DNA from 2 places in the Duganella sp. CY15W genome. Region 1 is predicted to be linked to the other one. Evidence: riboswitches for the same ligand, from Rfam matches in the RefSeq annotation. Region 1 holds a riboswitch; the other holds the start of a gene.
The links. Region 1 has a riboswitch for glycine ahead of GTP58_RS11395 (D-amino acid dehydrogenase). Riboswitches for the same ligand answer to the same signal wherever they lie in the genome.

Region 2: it holds a riboswitch for glycine, as region 1 does, so the genes downstream of both, gcvT (glycine cleavage system aminomethyltransferase GcvT) here and GTP58_RS11395 (D-amino acid dehydrogenase) in region 1, are expected to answer to the same signal.

The regions. Positions count from the first base shown of each region.
Region 1 is NZ_WWCQ01000002.1:402,889-410,320, forward strand. It holds gene GTP58_RS31725 (methyl-accepting chemotaxis protein) at 1-272, opposite strand, end outside; gene GTP58_RS11385 (methyl-accepting chemotaxis protein) at 440-2,047, opposite strand; gene GTP58_RS11390 (Crp/Fnr family transcriptional regulator) at 2,299-2,916, shown strand; gene GTP58_RS11395 (D-amino acid dehydrogenase) at 2,974-4,191, opposite strand; glycine riboswitch at 4,374-4,463, opposite strand; gene panD (aspartate 1-decarboxylase) at 4,491-4,850, opposite strand; gene GTP58_RS11405 (diguanylate cyclase) at 5,022-6,743, shown strand; gene GTP58_RS11410 (serine hydrolase) at 6,745-7,432, opposite strand, start outside.
Region 2 is NZ_WWCQ01000001.1:1,275,746-1,283,177, forward strand. It holds gene gcvP (aminomethyl-transferring glycine dehydrogenase) at 1-202, opposite strand, end outside; gene gcvH (glycine cleavage system protein GcvH) at 272-652, opposite strand; gene gcvT (glycine cleavage system aminomethyltransferase GcvT) at 690-1,811, opposite strand; glycine riboswitch at 1,866-1,976, opposite strand; glycine riboswitch at 1,989-2,075, opposite strand; gene GTP58_RS06050 (ATP-dependent Clp protease proteolytic subunit) at 2,195-2,755, shown strand; gene GTP58_RS06055 (hypothetical protein) at 2,804-3,010, opposite strand; gene GTP58_RS06060 (DUF1631 family protein) at 3,266-5,605, shown strand; gene GTP58_RS06065 (LysE family translocator) at 5,625-6,251, opposite strand; gene GTP58_RS06070 (LysR family transcriptional regulator) at 6,348-7,235, shown strand; gene GTP58_RS06075 (glutathione S-transferase family protein) at 7,236-7,432, opposite strand, start outside.

The DNA of each region.
Region 1 (7,432 bases):
GCTTCCTCCATCTGCGCGCGCGAGTTTTCAATATGGCGGCACCAGACGGGCAGCACCGCGTCGGCAAAGCGGTCGCGCCCATCCAGGTAATCATCGATCATGGCGTTGTCGCCGGTGGCGCTGGCGGGGCTGAAACCCGTATCGCGCGTGAGCCACGCTGCAGCGCCCAGCAGCAGCGCTGCCCAGATCAGGGTGTACCAGCCCCAGGCGCTCCAGCCTGCGGCGACGGTTCCCAACGCACCCGCTGCGGCAAAGCCGAACGGCACTATCACTTTGCTACTGATCCCGGTTTGATTCTTCACTGGACGCCACCCCACTGTTGTTCCGGGCGCCGCTGGGGCAGCGCCTCCGGTAGTCCCACTGTAGCGCAGAATGCCGTGCCCGCGCCATCATGTAGTCATGAATGCGAAGCCTGTTGCACCAATACAACCGATGATAGTTACGCGAGCAATGGCCGCGCCGCGCCGCGCAATACAGGCCGCTGCGGCGCAGCATCGCCGAGCTTGAAAATGCTCACCGCTTCCGCCAGTTTGGCCGCCTGCACCTGCATGGCGTCGGCCGCTGCGGCGGCCTCTTCCACCAATGCCGCGTTCTGCTGCGTGACCTGATCCATTTGCGTGATCGCCAGGTTGATCTGCTCGATGCCATGGGTCTGCTCGACGCTGGCATTGCTGATCTCGCCCATGATGGCGGTAACGCGGCCGATGCTGTTCACCACTTCTTCCATGGTACTCCCAGCCTGGCCAACCAGGCGCGTGCCTGCTTCCACCTTGCCGACCGAGTCGTCGATGAGGGTCTTGATCTCTTTTGCCGCACTGGCCGAGCGCTGCGCCAGGTTGCGCACCTCGGACGCCACCACCGCAAAGCCGCGCCCCTGTTCGCCGGCACGCGCCGCTTCCACGGCGGCATTCAAGGCAAGAATATTGGTCTGGAAAGCGATGCCATCGATGACGCCAATGATGTCGACAATTTTCTTGGACGAGGCATCGATCGACGCCATGGTCTGCACCACGTCCGAGACTACCGCGCCGCCGCGCTGCGCCACTTCAGCAGCGTTGGACGCCAGCTGGTTGGCCTGGCGCGCGTTGTCGGCATTCTGCTTGACGGTACTGGTCAGCTCCTCCATCGAGGACGCGGTTTCCTCGAGCGAGCTGGCTTGCTGTTCCGTGCGCGACGACAGGTCCAGATTGCCGGCCGCGATTTGCGACGACGCGGTTGCAATGCTGTCCGTGCCGTTGCGGACATCGCCGACGATACGCACCAGGCTGCCCGACATGCGGTTCAACGCATGCAGCAGCTTGCCCGGCTCGTCCTTGCTGTAGTCGCTGGCGGAACGGTTGCTGCGATCAACCAGATCGCCTTCTGCAACCGACTCGGCCAGCGCCACGGCTTCGTTGATCGGCCGCGTGATGCCCGCCGTCAGCCACCATGAAAACACCACGCCAAACGCCACCACCAGCACGGCCAGCAAGAGCAGCAGGTTGCGGCTGTCCGTGGCGACCTGGTCGATGCGCGTGGCCGCTTCGTCAATCGACTTGCGCTGCTGGTCGAGAATTTTCTGCAGCATGGTTTCGTAGGTTTTGGCGGCAGGCAGATAGGTTTGCTCGAGCAGGCGCGAGGCGCCGTCGGCGTCACCGGCCGCCTTGGCCTTCATGACGCCGTCACGCGAACTCACATACAGCTTGCGGGTTTCTACCAGCTCTTCCATGAGCCGCTTGTCCTCGCCGCTGGTGAGCTCTTCGATTTTCTTGATCAGGCCTTGGGCGTAGGCCGTGGAATTCTTGGCCTCCTCGGCAAAGAAGGTGGCCAGCGCCGGGTCGGCGCTCTTGGCCACAGCGGTGGTGCGGCGGATACCGGCAAATACAATCCGGTACCAGTCCGAAATGAGACGCTCCTTGGCCAGCGGCGTTTCCATCATCGCGCGTGTCGCGGTCGCCACCCCTTGCAGGCGATAGATGCCGAGGCCGGTGTTGAGGATGAGTATGGCGAGCACAACGGCAAAGCCAAACGACAGGCGCCTGCCAATGCTGAGATCAGTGATTTTCATGCCGGTCTCCAAGGGTCGAATTGTTCTTCAATAGTAACCCTAAAGTTCAGCGAAATTCATGCTTGGCGAAATTTGTTAAACTGCTTTAAGTTTAAAATATTTTTAAATTTCCATTCTAATCTGCAACAAATATTGAGCCAGGGACTGTGAAAACGTTTACACTTTCAAATTCATTTGTACGGCCATTTACATAGCGGAATTTAAAATACAACATTGTCCGTCCGGCCATTCGCACTCCTAAACCACTGAGTATGAGCAACGCATTCCTAGAACACCGCGCTAAATATCGCGAAGCCGTGTCACGCCGCTATGGCGTCACGCCCGAACTGTACGACGAAGCCTCGCGCCTGCTGGCGCCGCTGGCCACGCCTTTCAGCATGCGCAAGGGCGAGCACCTGCAGCGCATCGGCACGCCTGCCCAGTATGTGCACTGGCTGCACAGCGGTGTGGCGCGTACCGGCTTCATTACCGAGGCGGGCAACGAAGTGACGCTGCACTTCCAGACCGACGGCGAACCGGTGGCCGCGCACGACGATTTGCTGCGTTCGCGCGAATCGCATCCGGCGCTGAATTTTGTGGTGGCGGAAACCGCCATCCATGGCTATCGCCTGGACTGGTCGCAAGTGAGCGCGCTGTATCAGGCCAACAGCCATCTGCGCGACTACTACCTGGCGGCAGCACAGTGCAGCATCATGGACCAGAGCCGCCGCCTGTACCTGAACGCCTCGCCGGCGCAGGGCCGCCTGAATGCGTTCCGCCGCGAGTATCCGGGCCTGGAGCAGCGCATCTCGCAAAAGGTGGTGGCATCCTTCCTTGGCATCACGCCGCAGTACATGTCGCAGTTGCTGCGCATCGACGGTAGCAAATAAATAAAAGACGCCCGAGATTCAGTTCAGAGGCGTCTTTTTCTTGTGCGGCAAGCCAGCTTAGTGTTGGCTCTCCACCACACCGGCAATCAGGTCGGCGGTGGCCGCGCACAGCGTCCAGCCCAGGTGGCCGTGACCGGTGTTGTAAAACACATTAGGCCGCTTGCCCCTTCCCACACGCGGCATCATGTCCGGCATCATCGGCCGCAAGCCAGCCCATGGCACCGCCTGGCGCGTGCTCACGCCCGGGAAGCACTGCTGCACCCAATCGACCAGCGGCTGGATGCGGTCCGCGCGGATATCGCGGTTGATGCCATTGAACTCCGCCGTACCGGCAACGCGAAAACGGTCCGCTCCCAGGCGGCTGGTCACCAGCTTGGTCTCATCGTCCAGCAGGCTGACCGTCGGCGCAGCGGCGCGGCTGGCGTCATCCTGCAGCTGCACCGTGATCGAATAGCCCTTCACCGGATAAACGTTAACCCTGTCGCCCAGCTGCGCCGCCAGCGCGCGGCTGCCGACGCCACCGCACACCACCACGCCATCGAAGCACTGGCGGTCCTCGCGGCCATCCTGATCGACGCGCACCGTGGCCACGCGGCCGTCGGTTTCCACGCTGCCGATTTCCGCGCCCCATACAAAGCGCACACCGCGCCGCTCGGCCGCTGCGGCCAGGCCGTTGGTGTACTTGTGGATGTCGCCGGTGGCATCGCTCTCGGTGTAGTAACCGCCGTAGTAGCTGCCTTGCAGCGCCGGCTCGATGGCGCGCATCTCATCGGGTGTGACCGCGCGGCGCGGCAAACCGCCCGCCGCCAGCAGCCCGGACACGCGGCCGGCGTGCTCGAAGCCCGCCTGATTACGGTAGATGTGCAGGATGCCTTGCTGTTTCAGGTCGAACTCCACGCCCTCCTCTTCCGCCCAGTCGAACAGATGGCGGCGCGCGGCGATCGCCAGCTTCGCGGTGGCGATGGTGTTGTCTTCGTAGTGGGGAATGCTGGCGATGAACTCCGCAAACCAGGACAGCTTGTGCCAGGTCGGGCGAGGATTGAGCAGCAGCGGCGCATCGCTGCGCAGCATCCACTTCAGGCCTTTGGCGATGGTGGAAGGATGGGTCCAGACTTCGGCATTGGAGGCGGACAGCTGGCCGCCGTTGGCAAACGACGTCTCCATCGCCGGGTAGCGGTGGCGTTCAAACACGGTGACGGCAAAGCCGCGCCGCGCCAGGGCGTAAGCGGTGGTCACGCCGGTGATGCCGCCGCCAAGGACGGCAATCGTGTGCAGTGCAGGTTGATTCATGAAGCAGGCTCCATCAACAGTCAGGGGTGGGAGTACCAAGCGCACCATGCGAGTGGTACGCCCCCTCTGTTTGGAACCTGAGAGATTCGCCGCGCCATAGCGTTAGCATGGCGCCGCTTGCTCCTGCGGTGCGCCGGCTGACGAAGCCGGCGGCTCTTCAGAGTACAGTGGTCTGGTCGGTCCTTTTGCCTGAGAGTTTCCGGGGCGGTTGCTCCTTCGGCGCCACCATCCATGGTGGTCTCTCCCGACCAGAATTCGGCACAGGGCCGACTTGGTCTTGCAGCTTACTGCTTGACGCTGGTGATCTTGTTTTGCGCGTCGACGAAAACCAGTTTCGGTTTGTAGTCGGCGATCTGCGCTTCGGTCATCGGCGCGTAGGTGCAGATGATGAGCAGGTCGCCCAGCTGCGCCTTGCGTGCCGCTGCGCCGTTCAGCGAGATTTCGCCGGTGCCGCGCAGGCCAGGAATCGCGTAGGTGGCGAAGCGTTCGCCGTTGTTCACGTTATACAGTTCGATTTTTTCGTTTGGCCAGATATCAGCCGCTTCCAGCAGGTCCAGGTCGATACCGCACGAACCTTCATAATTCAGATCCGCCTGCGTCACCGTCACACGGTGCAGCTTGGCGCGCAGCATAACTCGTTGCATAGACATTCGTTTCCCTCGGTAGTAATCGTTCAAGCTTTGCATCCTGCTCAGACAAAGCCAGCGACGCAAGGGCGGCATTGTACCATTTGCCGTCGCCCGTGCCGCATTCCCGCCCCGCTCGGCCCCGCTTTGTGGCATATTGTTTACTTGTAAACTGCTTCATCCATTTTCATGAAAATTTCCCGCTTGCTGACACTGTCCACCGCCGTGCTGGCGTTGCTGGTCCTCGGCATGCTGGGCCATATCACGCGAGAAGCGTGGCTGCATTACGACGACACCAGCGCCGGCCTGCAAGCGCTGCGCCTGACACAGCGCGCCATGATCGCGGCAGAAAAACTCTCGTTCGAACGCGGCCCCGTCAACGCGTTGCTGGGCGACAGGCAGCCCGCTGATCCCGCCCGGCGTGACCGCCTGACGCGTGCGCGCGCCGCCACCGACCTCGCGCTGATCCAACTCGAGCGCGAGCTGCAAAACGATTTCGGCACCCAGCATCCGGTCGAGATGGCGAGCCTGTACCAGGCGCTGGCCGAGGCGCGCAACACGGTGGACACGCTGGCGTCCGCAGCACCGGCCGAGCGCACGCCGGAACTGCTGAAAAACGCCATTGGCCGGATGTTCGCACTGGTGCCGCTGGCACTCGACGCTGTCGGCGGCTACACGCTGGCGTCCGAGCGCGCCTATCCGCGCATCTCGCGCACGCTGATTAAAACACGCTACGCCGTCGAGCTGCGCGAATATGCGGGCCGGCTTGGCTCCGTGCTGACCGTGCCGCTGGCCAAGCGCCAGGCGCTGGTCCCCGCCGAGCACGAGCAGCTGGAAATGCTGCGCGGCCGCCTGGCGCAGTTGCGCCAGCAGATCCAGGCGCTGGGCGAGGATGGCGGCAATCCGGCCGGATTCAACACGGTCACGGCGCGCGTCGATGAAATCTATTTCGGTACCGGCCTGGGACTGGTGGCGGGGATTGAAGCAGCCAGTCGCACGGGACGCGACTACGGCATGGACACCGGCCAGTTTGCACAGCGCTACGTGCCGACCATGACACCGATCCTGTCGCTGCGCGATGAACTGCTGCAGGAGGCGCAAACGCAGGCCCAGAGCGATCACGAACATGCGCGCACCGAGCTGCTGATTGTGTGTTCATCCGGCGTGGCGATCCTGCTGGCGCTGACGCTGCTGCTGTTGATAGTGCGCCGCCGCGTCATCGTGCCGCTGCTGCGCGCCACGCGCGCCGTGATCCGCCTCGGTAACGGCGACTACTCGCGCGACTCCAGCGGCTCGCAGCGCGCCGACGAAATCGGCGACATGCTGCGCGCCCTGTCCACGCTGCGCACCAACAGCATCGAACGCCAGCAACTGGAGCTGGAACGCCAGCACCTCATCGATGAGCTGCGCCGCCGCGCCGATACCGACTACCTGACCGGTTTGCTCAACCGCCGCGCTTTCACCACGGCCAGCACGCAACGGCTGCGCCGCGCGCGCGGGCGCAACGAGACGCTGGCCGTGGTGCTGTTTGATATCGACCACTTCAAGTCCGTCAACGATTCGCATGGTCACGAGACGGGCGACCAGGTGCTGATCCGCGTCGCCTCGGTGGTGCGTGAAGAACTGCGCGATGGCGAAATCCTGGCGCGTCACGGCGGCGAAGAATTTGTGGTGATGCCAGCGCACTGCACACAGGAACAGGCGTGCGCGCTAGCGGAGCGTTTGCGCAGCGCGATCGCCAGCGAACCACTGACGCTGGCCGACGGCCACATCCTGCGCGTGACCGCCAGCTTTGGCGTCGCCAGCGCCGCCGGCCCGCAGATCGCGCTGGATGATCTGCTGCACGCGGCCGACCTGGCGCTATACCGCGCCAAACGCAAAGGCCGCAACCGCGTGGAAAGCGCGGCCTGAGTTACTTCTTCTCGACCGCTTTGACTGGCGTAAAGTTCAGGTCGCGGAAGTCGTAGCTGAAGTCGGTTTCGGTGGAAATCGGCGCCATCTTCATGCGCTCGATACTGCCGTCCGGATTCAGCGCAAACGTCACGTAGGCGTCGGCGTTGAAGTTGCGCTCCTTCCAGCGCACGATGAAGCTGTCGTGCTGGAAGTGTTCGAGTTCGCCGGTCAGGTCCGGTGTCCGCTCGAATCGCATCACATGCTTGCCGCCTTCTTCGCGGATGCTGATTTTTCCATACCACGCGTCCTCATATTCGCCATCGTAGGAAGCCAGCGGCAGCGAGGGCTGGGAAGCGGCCGCGCGCGCCGTGGTTTCCTTGCCCTGGCGCTCCAGCTCTTCCTTGTGCATGGCGGCCTCCTGGTCCGCATACAGCTTGATCCAGTCGGACGGCGGCACTTTCAGGTACTGGTCCAGGATGCGGTAGTACAGCGAGGCCATGGCCGGGCTGTTTTCCGCATTGGTCAGAATGGCGATGCCCAGCTTCTCTTCCGGCACCATCAGCACCGTCGAATAGAAGCCTTGCAGCGCGCCGCCGTGCATGGCGAGCTTGCGGCCCTTGTAGTCGCGCAGCTGGAAGCCCAGGCCGTAGGCGTAGAAGTTCGGCTTGGTGGCCGCCAGCGCCGGCTTGGGTTCGCGAATACGCATC
Region 2 (7,432 bases), on a different contig from region 1:
CCGGCATCGGCTGCGCGTAAGCGCCCAGCGGCAGGTCGGCCTTGTTGCGGATATTGGCAGGCACGATGGCGTCGATCAGGGCTGCGCGCGTGGCGTAGCCGAGTACCGACAGCATTTCCTGCTGTTCGGCGGCGTCAGGGCCGATGTGACGGGCGATGAAGGCGTCGCGCGCTTCGAGTTGGGTCAGGCTGGTGCGGGTCATGATTTGTCAGGGCTAACGAGAGAGGGGAAAACAAAAAAGGCCAGCGCAAGGCTGGCCTGGTGGCGTGGATTAGCCGCCGATGTTGTTGCCGTAGGCAGCTGCGTCCAGCAGGCCGTTGATCGCGGCAGCATCGGCTGGCTTGATCTTGAACAGCCAGTTGGCGTAAGCGTCTTCGTTGATCGATTCCGGTGCGTCGACCACGGCGTCGTTCACGGCCACGACTTCGCCTGCGATTGGCGCGTAGATGTCGCTGGCGGCTTTGACCGATTCCACGACAGCGGCGTCGTCGCCGGCGGCGTAGGTGGTGCCGACTTTTGGCAGCTCGACGAAGACGATATCGCCCAGTGCGTCCTGCGCGTACTCGGTGATGCCAACGGTGACAGTGCCGTCGGCTTCAGCGCGTACCCACTCGTGGGATTCGGTGTACTTCAGGTCTGCAGGAATGTTCATGTAAGGCTCCAAGGATCGAGAGGTGAAATATGTTGATTTATACGGCCAGGATTTTGCCGTTGCGTACGAACGGCAATTTAACCACAGACGCGGCCAGTTTCTTGTCGCGGATTTCGACGTGGACGGTGTCGCCGACGTTGACGCCATTCGGCACGCGCGCCAGCGCAATCGCCTGCTGCATGGTCGGGCTGAAGGTGCCGCTGGTGATTTCGCCGGTGGCGTCGGTGCCCGCCACCACCACTTTCTGGTGGGCGCGCAGCACGCCGCCTTTTTCGCGCAGGATCAGGCCCACGAACTGGGCGTTCTGGCCCATGGCTTGCAGGGCTGCCTTGCCGATGAAGTCGCGCTCGGAGACCAGGTCGATGGTCCATGCCAGGCCGGCGTCCAGCGGGTTCACGGTTTCGTCCATGTCCTGGCCGTACAGGTTCATGCCGGCTTCCAGGCGCAGCGTGTCGCGCGCGCCCAGGCCTGCCGGTTTGACGCCGGCGGCGACCAGCGCGTTCCACAGGTGCTCGGCCTGTTCAGCGGCGACGCCGATTTCGAAACCATCTTCACCGGTATAGCCGGTGCGGGCGATCATCGCTTCGCCGAAGGTGGCGCTCTGTGCGAAGGCCACGTTGAACGGCTTCATGTCCGCCGTGCCTTCTTTCGATTCAGGGATCACTTGCCATACCTTGGCGCGGGCGTTAGGGCCTTGCACGGCGATCAGCGCCATGGCATTGTCGCCGTCGCGGCGCTGGGTGATGGTCAGGCCGCTGCCGGTGGCCTGGTTATGCGCCTGCATCCAGGCCACGTCTTTTTCTGCGGTGCCGGCGTTGACCACCAGGCGGAACCAGCTCTCGTTGATGAAGTAGACGATCAGGTCATCGATCACGAAGCCTTGTGGGTTCAGCATGCAGGAGTAGAGCGCCTTGCCCGATACCTGCAGCTTGTCGACGTTGTTGGCCAGCAGGCCGCGCAGGAAGGTGCGCACATTGTCGCCCTTGATGTCGACCACGCACATATGGGCCACGTCGAACATGCCGACGTCGGTACGCACGGCGTTGTGCTCTTCGATTTGGGAACCGTAGTTGACTGGCATATCCCAGCCGCCGAAATCGACCATGCGGGCGCCGGCAGCGCGGTGTGCGTTATTGAGGGGAGTAGCTTTGAGCGTCATGGTACGGTCCAAACGAAAAGGGGTTAACAGGGAATGACGATGATTCCATCATGTTGCAACCCCTCTGTCCTTGGTACCTGAGAGATAGCGGAACGGGGGATGTCCTCGTTTTCCGCACGCCCCTTCGGTGGATTGCTGCTGCAATCTCTCTCCAGAGTTTGAGCCACGTTTTTTATGGCCCCTTGACCGGTCCTTTTGCCTGAGAGTTTTTGGGTAGTGCCCCTTCGGCGGCAACGCTGGTTTGCCCTCTCCCGATCAAGACTCGAGAATATATGCCAGAAGGGCATGAAAGTCAATCTTGGCGCCTTGCGCACGAATGAAGCGGGGAAAACGGTAAAAACGACAATTTGCTAGAATTAATCACACTAATTGAGAGCCCACCGATGAGCCAAGACCAAACTACTTACGAGGGACATGCGTGGTTCACGTTGTCCGGTGATGTGAACAGCGACATGGTGCGCCGCGTGTTTGACGCGGTTGCCGACATGAGCGAAGACCGTATCACGACCGCCCATATCCTGATCCAGTCCAACGGCGGCTATGTCAGCGATGGCATCTGCCTGTACAACTACCTGAGCAAGCTGCCGATCAAGATCGTCACCTACAACGCCGGCGCCGTGGCGTCGATTGCCGTGATCCTGTTCCTGGCCGGGGCCGAGCGCTATGCCAGCGACACCGCGCGCTTCATGGTGCACAAGTCGCATGCCAGCGCGCCGCATGGCGCCCGTCCTGACGCGCTGCGCATTATCGTGGAAGGCCTGCAGGCCGACGATGCGCGCACCGAGCAAATCCTGCGCAGCCATGTTCAGCTCAGTGATGAGCACTGGCGCGTGCATGAGTATTCGGACCTGCACCTGACGGCGGCGGAAGCGCTCAAGGTCGATCTGGTGAATGGGGTGGAGGACTTTGTGCCGCCAGCCGGCCAACGCATCACCAATATCTGAAAACAAATGCGGCGCCACCAGGCGCCGCATGCACCGCCGAATGTCTACTTAGCGGTTGCCGGCCTTGTTGCCGTCATTTTTGTGGCTTTGACGGCCAGCTTCCACATGCTGCTCATGGGTGCCGCCCTGGGTGCCGGTACGCGAGCCGCTGGACGAACCGGCGTTGCCCGATTGCTTGTTGCTGCCCTGGTTGGAGCCTTGCTTGCTGCCGCTGCCACTATTGCTGTTGCTGTTGCCTTTTTGATTCGCGTTCATTTTGATTCCTTTACGAAAGTTAAAGAACGCCAGAAACGATTTAACGTTTCTGGTGACGCCATGATGCGTTTTCAGCAGCAGTCCAGCTATCGGAATACCCCCTGGTGGCGTGTAGGAGCATGGCTTGTCGGCCGGCGTTGCGGGAACTCGGCAAAATACACCAAAAATTGCACATACTTGGTTTTCATCCATTGCTTTATGGAAATGCAATGTGAGAATGTGAGGGTACGCCTGACCTGACTCCGCAAGGCCGCCATGACTGCAACGCCGACAACCGCCGCACCGCTGACCACGCCCAAGACGGTGTCGCCGCGGCATGCCTTGCTGGAGGAGTTGATCGGCATCGCCGTCAAGCATGCGGGCGACCAGTACCTGGACCTGGCCAACAAGCTGGCCGGCGCGCTGATCGACGCCACGGACGGCGACGCGCGGCTGATACAGCAGCGCCTCCGCGCCGGTAATCAGCTACGCAACCGCAACTATGCGTTCCTGCATCTGGCCACCACTGCGCTGGAAAAAGCGTTGCGGCGCGAGATCGCCGAGCTGGCGCCAGGCGTCAAAGGCAAGGCGCGCGCCGCCGCCGGGCCACTGTCGCTGGTGTCGCTGGAAGAGATGGATAGCAAGGTGGCCATGAGCGGCGTCAGCAAGCCATTTGAAGCGCTGTATGCGGATGCGCTGCAGACGCTCAACGTGCGGCTGGCGTTTCTGCTGGACCGCGAGATCCTGCGCGTCAACCAGAACCCGTTCCGGCCGGAGGTATTCCTCACCGCCTTGCAGCAGGCGTGGAGCGAGTTCGATACGGAAGAGGAGGCGGCCGGGTTGCTGCAGCCGCTGCTCAAGCCCGGCATGTTTATCGAGATCGGCCCGATGCTGGCGGCGCTGAGCCTGGCCTTGCAGACCAAGGGCGTGCTGCCGGGACCGGTGGAGGGCTACCAGCGCCGCAAATCGGATGGCGCGGCATCGCCTGCCGCCAGGTCGCGCACCAATCAGGCGGCGCTGGCGCAGCAGTTGCGCCAGTTCTTTGCTGCCAGTGATGTGGCGGGATCGGCGGCCGGGCAGATTGTCGACGGCATCGCCAGCGGCATGCTGCAGGGTGCGGACTTGACGATCCCGGATTTGCCCGCGTCCGCGCTGACCGCGGACAGCCACTGGAAGCCGAATGCGGTAACTCGCGCAACCGCTGTGACGCCAGCCGGCGCCTGGGCGCAGGGACCGGCGCAGGGCTTCCATACTGGCGCGGCGACCAATGAAGAGGTTCAGCGGCAGTCGCAGATCGGCGCCAGGCAGCCTTTGTTGTCCTATCTGGCGGACCTGCAAAAAGCGGCGCCGGCGCCAGGCCCGGGCAATGTGTTCTACCTGCCCAGTCTGAAGCAAAGCATGCCGCAGGGGAGCTTGTCGCGCACCGACGAGAGCACCATTGATCTGCTGTCGGCCGTGTTTGATACCGTGTTCCGCGACCAGAGCATTTCGCCGGAAATCCGCGAGCTCATACGCTTCCTCCAGGTCCCTGTGTTGAAGGCAGCGCTGGTGGACAAGAACTTCTTCTTCCAGGAAGCGCATCCGGCCCGCCGCCTGCTGGAGCTGTTGTCGCGCATGGGCTGGGAGCAGCGCAAAGGCCCGGATGATCCGCTGTTCCAGGCCATGCAGCGCAGTGTTGACCGCGTGGGCCGCGATTACGACCACGAACTGTCGGTGTTCACCGAAGCCGTCAACGAGCTGGAAGCGCAGATTCAGGCCGAAGAAAAGGCCGCTGCCGCCGCGATAGCCGCGCCCATCGCGGCCGCGCTCAAGCAGGAAAAAATGGCGGAGTCGAACAAGCTGGCCAAAAACGCGGTGGCGCTGCGGATCGGTACGGGCGAAGTGATCGCCGTGGTGGAAGCCTTCCTCGAGCAGCGCTGGAGCGCCGTGCTGACCATCGCCTACAGCATTGAGGACGACAAGCCGGGCGCCGTCAACAACGCCACCCGCACCATGGATGACCTGATCTGGAGCGTGCGTCCCAAGATCAAGCCGGAGGAACGCAAGCAGCTCATCGCCAAATTGCCCGGCCTGCTCGCGACGCTTAATAAATGGCTGGATGTGATCAAGTGGCAGGATGCCGACCGGTTGCAGTTCTTTGCCGAACTGGCCGAGTGTCACGCGTCCATCGTTCGGGCGCCGCTGGAGCTCTCGCCCGAACGCCAGGTGGAGATTGCCATGCAGGTCGCGCGGCAGGCGGCCGAGCGCCGGCTGGCACTGCAGGCCAAGGCGGAAGCGGAAGTGCAGGCACTTAGCGAACAGGCGCCCGACCCCGGCGCTGAAGACGCCATCGTCGAAGTCGATGGCCTGGTACGCGGCATGTGGCTGGAATTCGCGCAGGACGATGGCAGTCAGCGCAAGGTCAAACTGGCGTGGATCAGTCCACGCCGAACGCTGTACATCTTCTCGACCGCCGCGCGGCAGGAGGCGTTCTCCATGTCCGGCGACGAGCTGGCCAGGCGCTTTGGCGAAGGCCGCGCGCAGGTGCTGCGTGCGGACGGCGTGGTGGCGGTGGCGCTGTCCCAGGCGCTGTCGCGCGGCGCCGGCAACGATCCGGACATGGCCGCCGTCGGCTAAGCCGCGGATTGAGCCGCGTCTAGCGCACCGTCAGCAGTGCGCCACCCATCCCGATAAACACCAGTGCGCCGCTGCGGCCGGCCAGGCGGCGGCGCTTGGCGCTGCTGGCGATATTGCGCTTCAACCAGGATGCGCAGTTCACGTAGAAGAAGTGCGACAGCAGCGTGCAGGCAGTGAAGGTGGCGGTCAGCAGCAGGAAGCGCAGCGGATCGATGTGGTCCGGCGGCATAAACTGCGGGAAGATCGCGGTGAAGAACAGGATCGCTTTGGGATTGCTGACCGCCACCAGCAGCCCGGCGCGGAAGGTGCTCAGGCGGCTTTCCTCCGCCGCTGGCTGCAGCGCCTGCGCTGCGCTCTGCTGGCCGGCGCTGCGCCACAGGCGGATGCCCAGATACACCAGATACGCGGCGCCGGCCAGCTTGAGCAGCCCGAACGCCAGCGCGGACGCCTTCAGCACCAATCCCAGTCCCGTCACCGCCGTCGTCGCAACGATGAACACGCCCAGCGCATTGCCGGCCGAGCTGTAAAACGCACGCCGCGCACCCTGGCTCGACGCGGTGGAGATCGCCATTAGCACGCCTGGACCAGGACTAAAAGCGGCAGCCATTGAAACGGACAGGAATAGCAGCCAGGTCGAAAAGCTCATCTTGTACTCCAGAAAGTAAAGACTCAGTATGGTTTTAAACCAGTCAACGATAAATACTTTAATATTTACAATATCTTTAACTGGTAATTCATAATCATGGACAGGCTGCGTAGCATGGAGGTGTTTGTCGGCGTCGTGGAAGCGGGCAGTTTTACGGCGGCGGCCAGGGCGTTTGAGATGTCGGTGGTCATGGTGGGCAAGCATATTGCCGACCTGGAGCAGCGCCTCGGCGCGCGGCTGCTGAACCGCACCACGCGCCGTCAGAGCCTGACCGAAATCGGCGAGCAGTATTGCGAGCAATGCCGCCAGATACTGGCCCACGTGCAGAGTGCGGAATCGGGCGCACTGGCGATGCGCAGCAGTGCGCGCGGCAACTTGCGTATCAGTGCGCCCGTGGCGTTTGGCAGCGCCTTGCTGGCGCCGCTGTTGCCGGCCTATATGGCGGCGCATCCAGAGGTCAGCGTGGACCTGGATCTCAGCGAGCGCATTTCCGATCTGGTGGAGGAGGGGCTGGATGCCGCCATCCGCATCGGCCGGCTCGATGACTCGACATTGACCGCGCGCCCGCTCAAGCCATATGGCATGGTGATCTGCGGCGCGCCAGCCTACCTGGCACGGTGCGGCACGCCGGCCACGCCTGCCGATCTGGCGCAGCACCAGTGTCTGGACTTTCTGCATTGGCGCCGTGTGGTGCGCTGGCGCCTGGGACAGCCGGATGGCGCGCTGCCATCGCCGCAGCCGAGCCGCTTCCGCTCGAATAACGGCCAGGCGGTCAAGCAGATGGCCCTGAATGGCTTTGGTCTGGCGATGCTGCCCGAAATCGTCGTGGCTGAAGAAATCGCCCAGGGCCGGCTGGTGCCGCTGCTGTGCGACTACATGCCTCCGCTGCGGCCCTTGCATCTGATTTATCCGCGCGGTCGGCAGACCACGCCCAAGCTCAGCACCTTTGTCGATTTCGTGGTGGAGAACTTCGGCCTGGCGTGATCACGGCGTACCGTTGGCGCCGTGCTGGACGTAGCCAGGGCGTTCCATCAGGCGCTGCGACCAGGCCTGCAGCGCGGGCAGCGCCGGCCGCGCGACAGGGGTGGACAGCCAGCGATTGAGCGATAGTCCGAGGACGATATCGGCCAGCGTAAAGGCGTCGCCGCACACGTAGGCGCCGGTAGCGGCAAGCTGCTGAT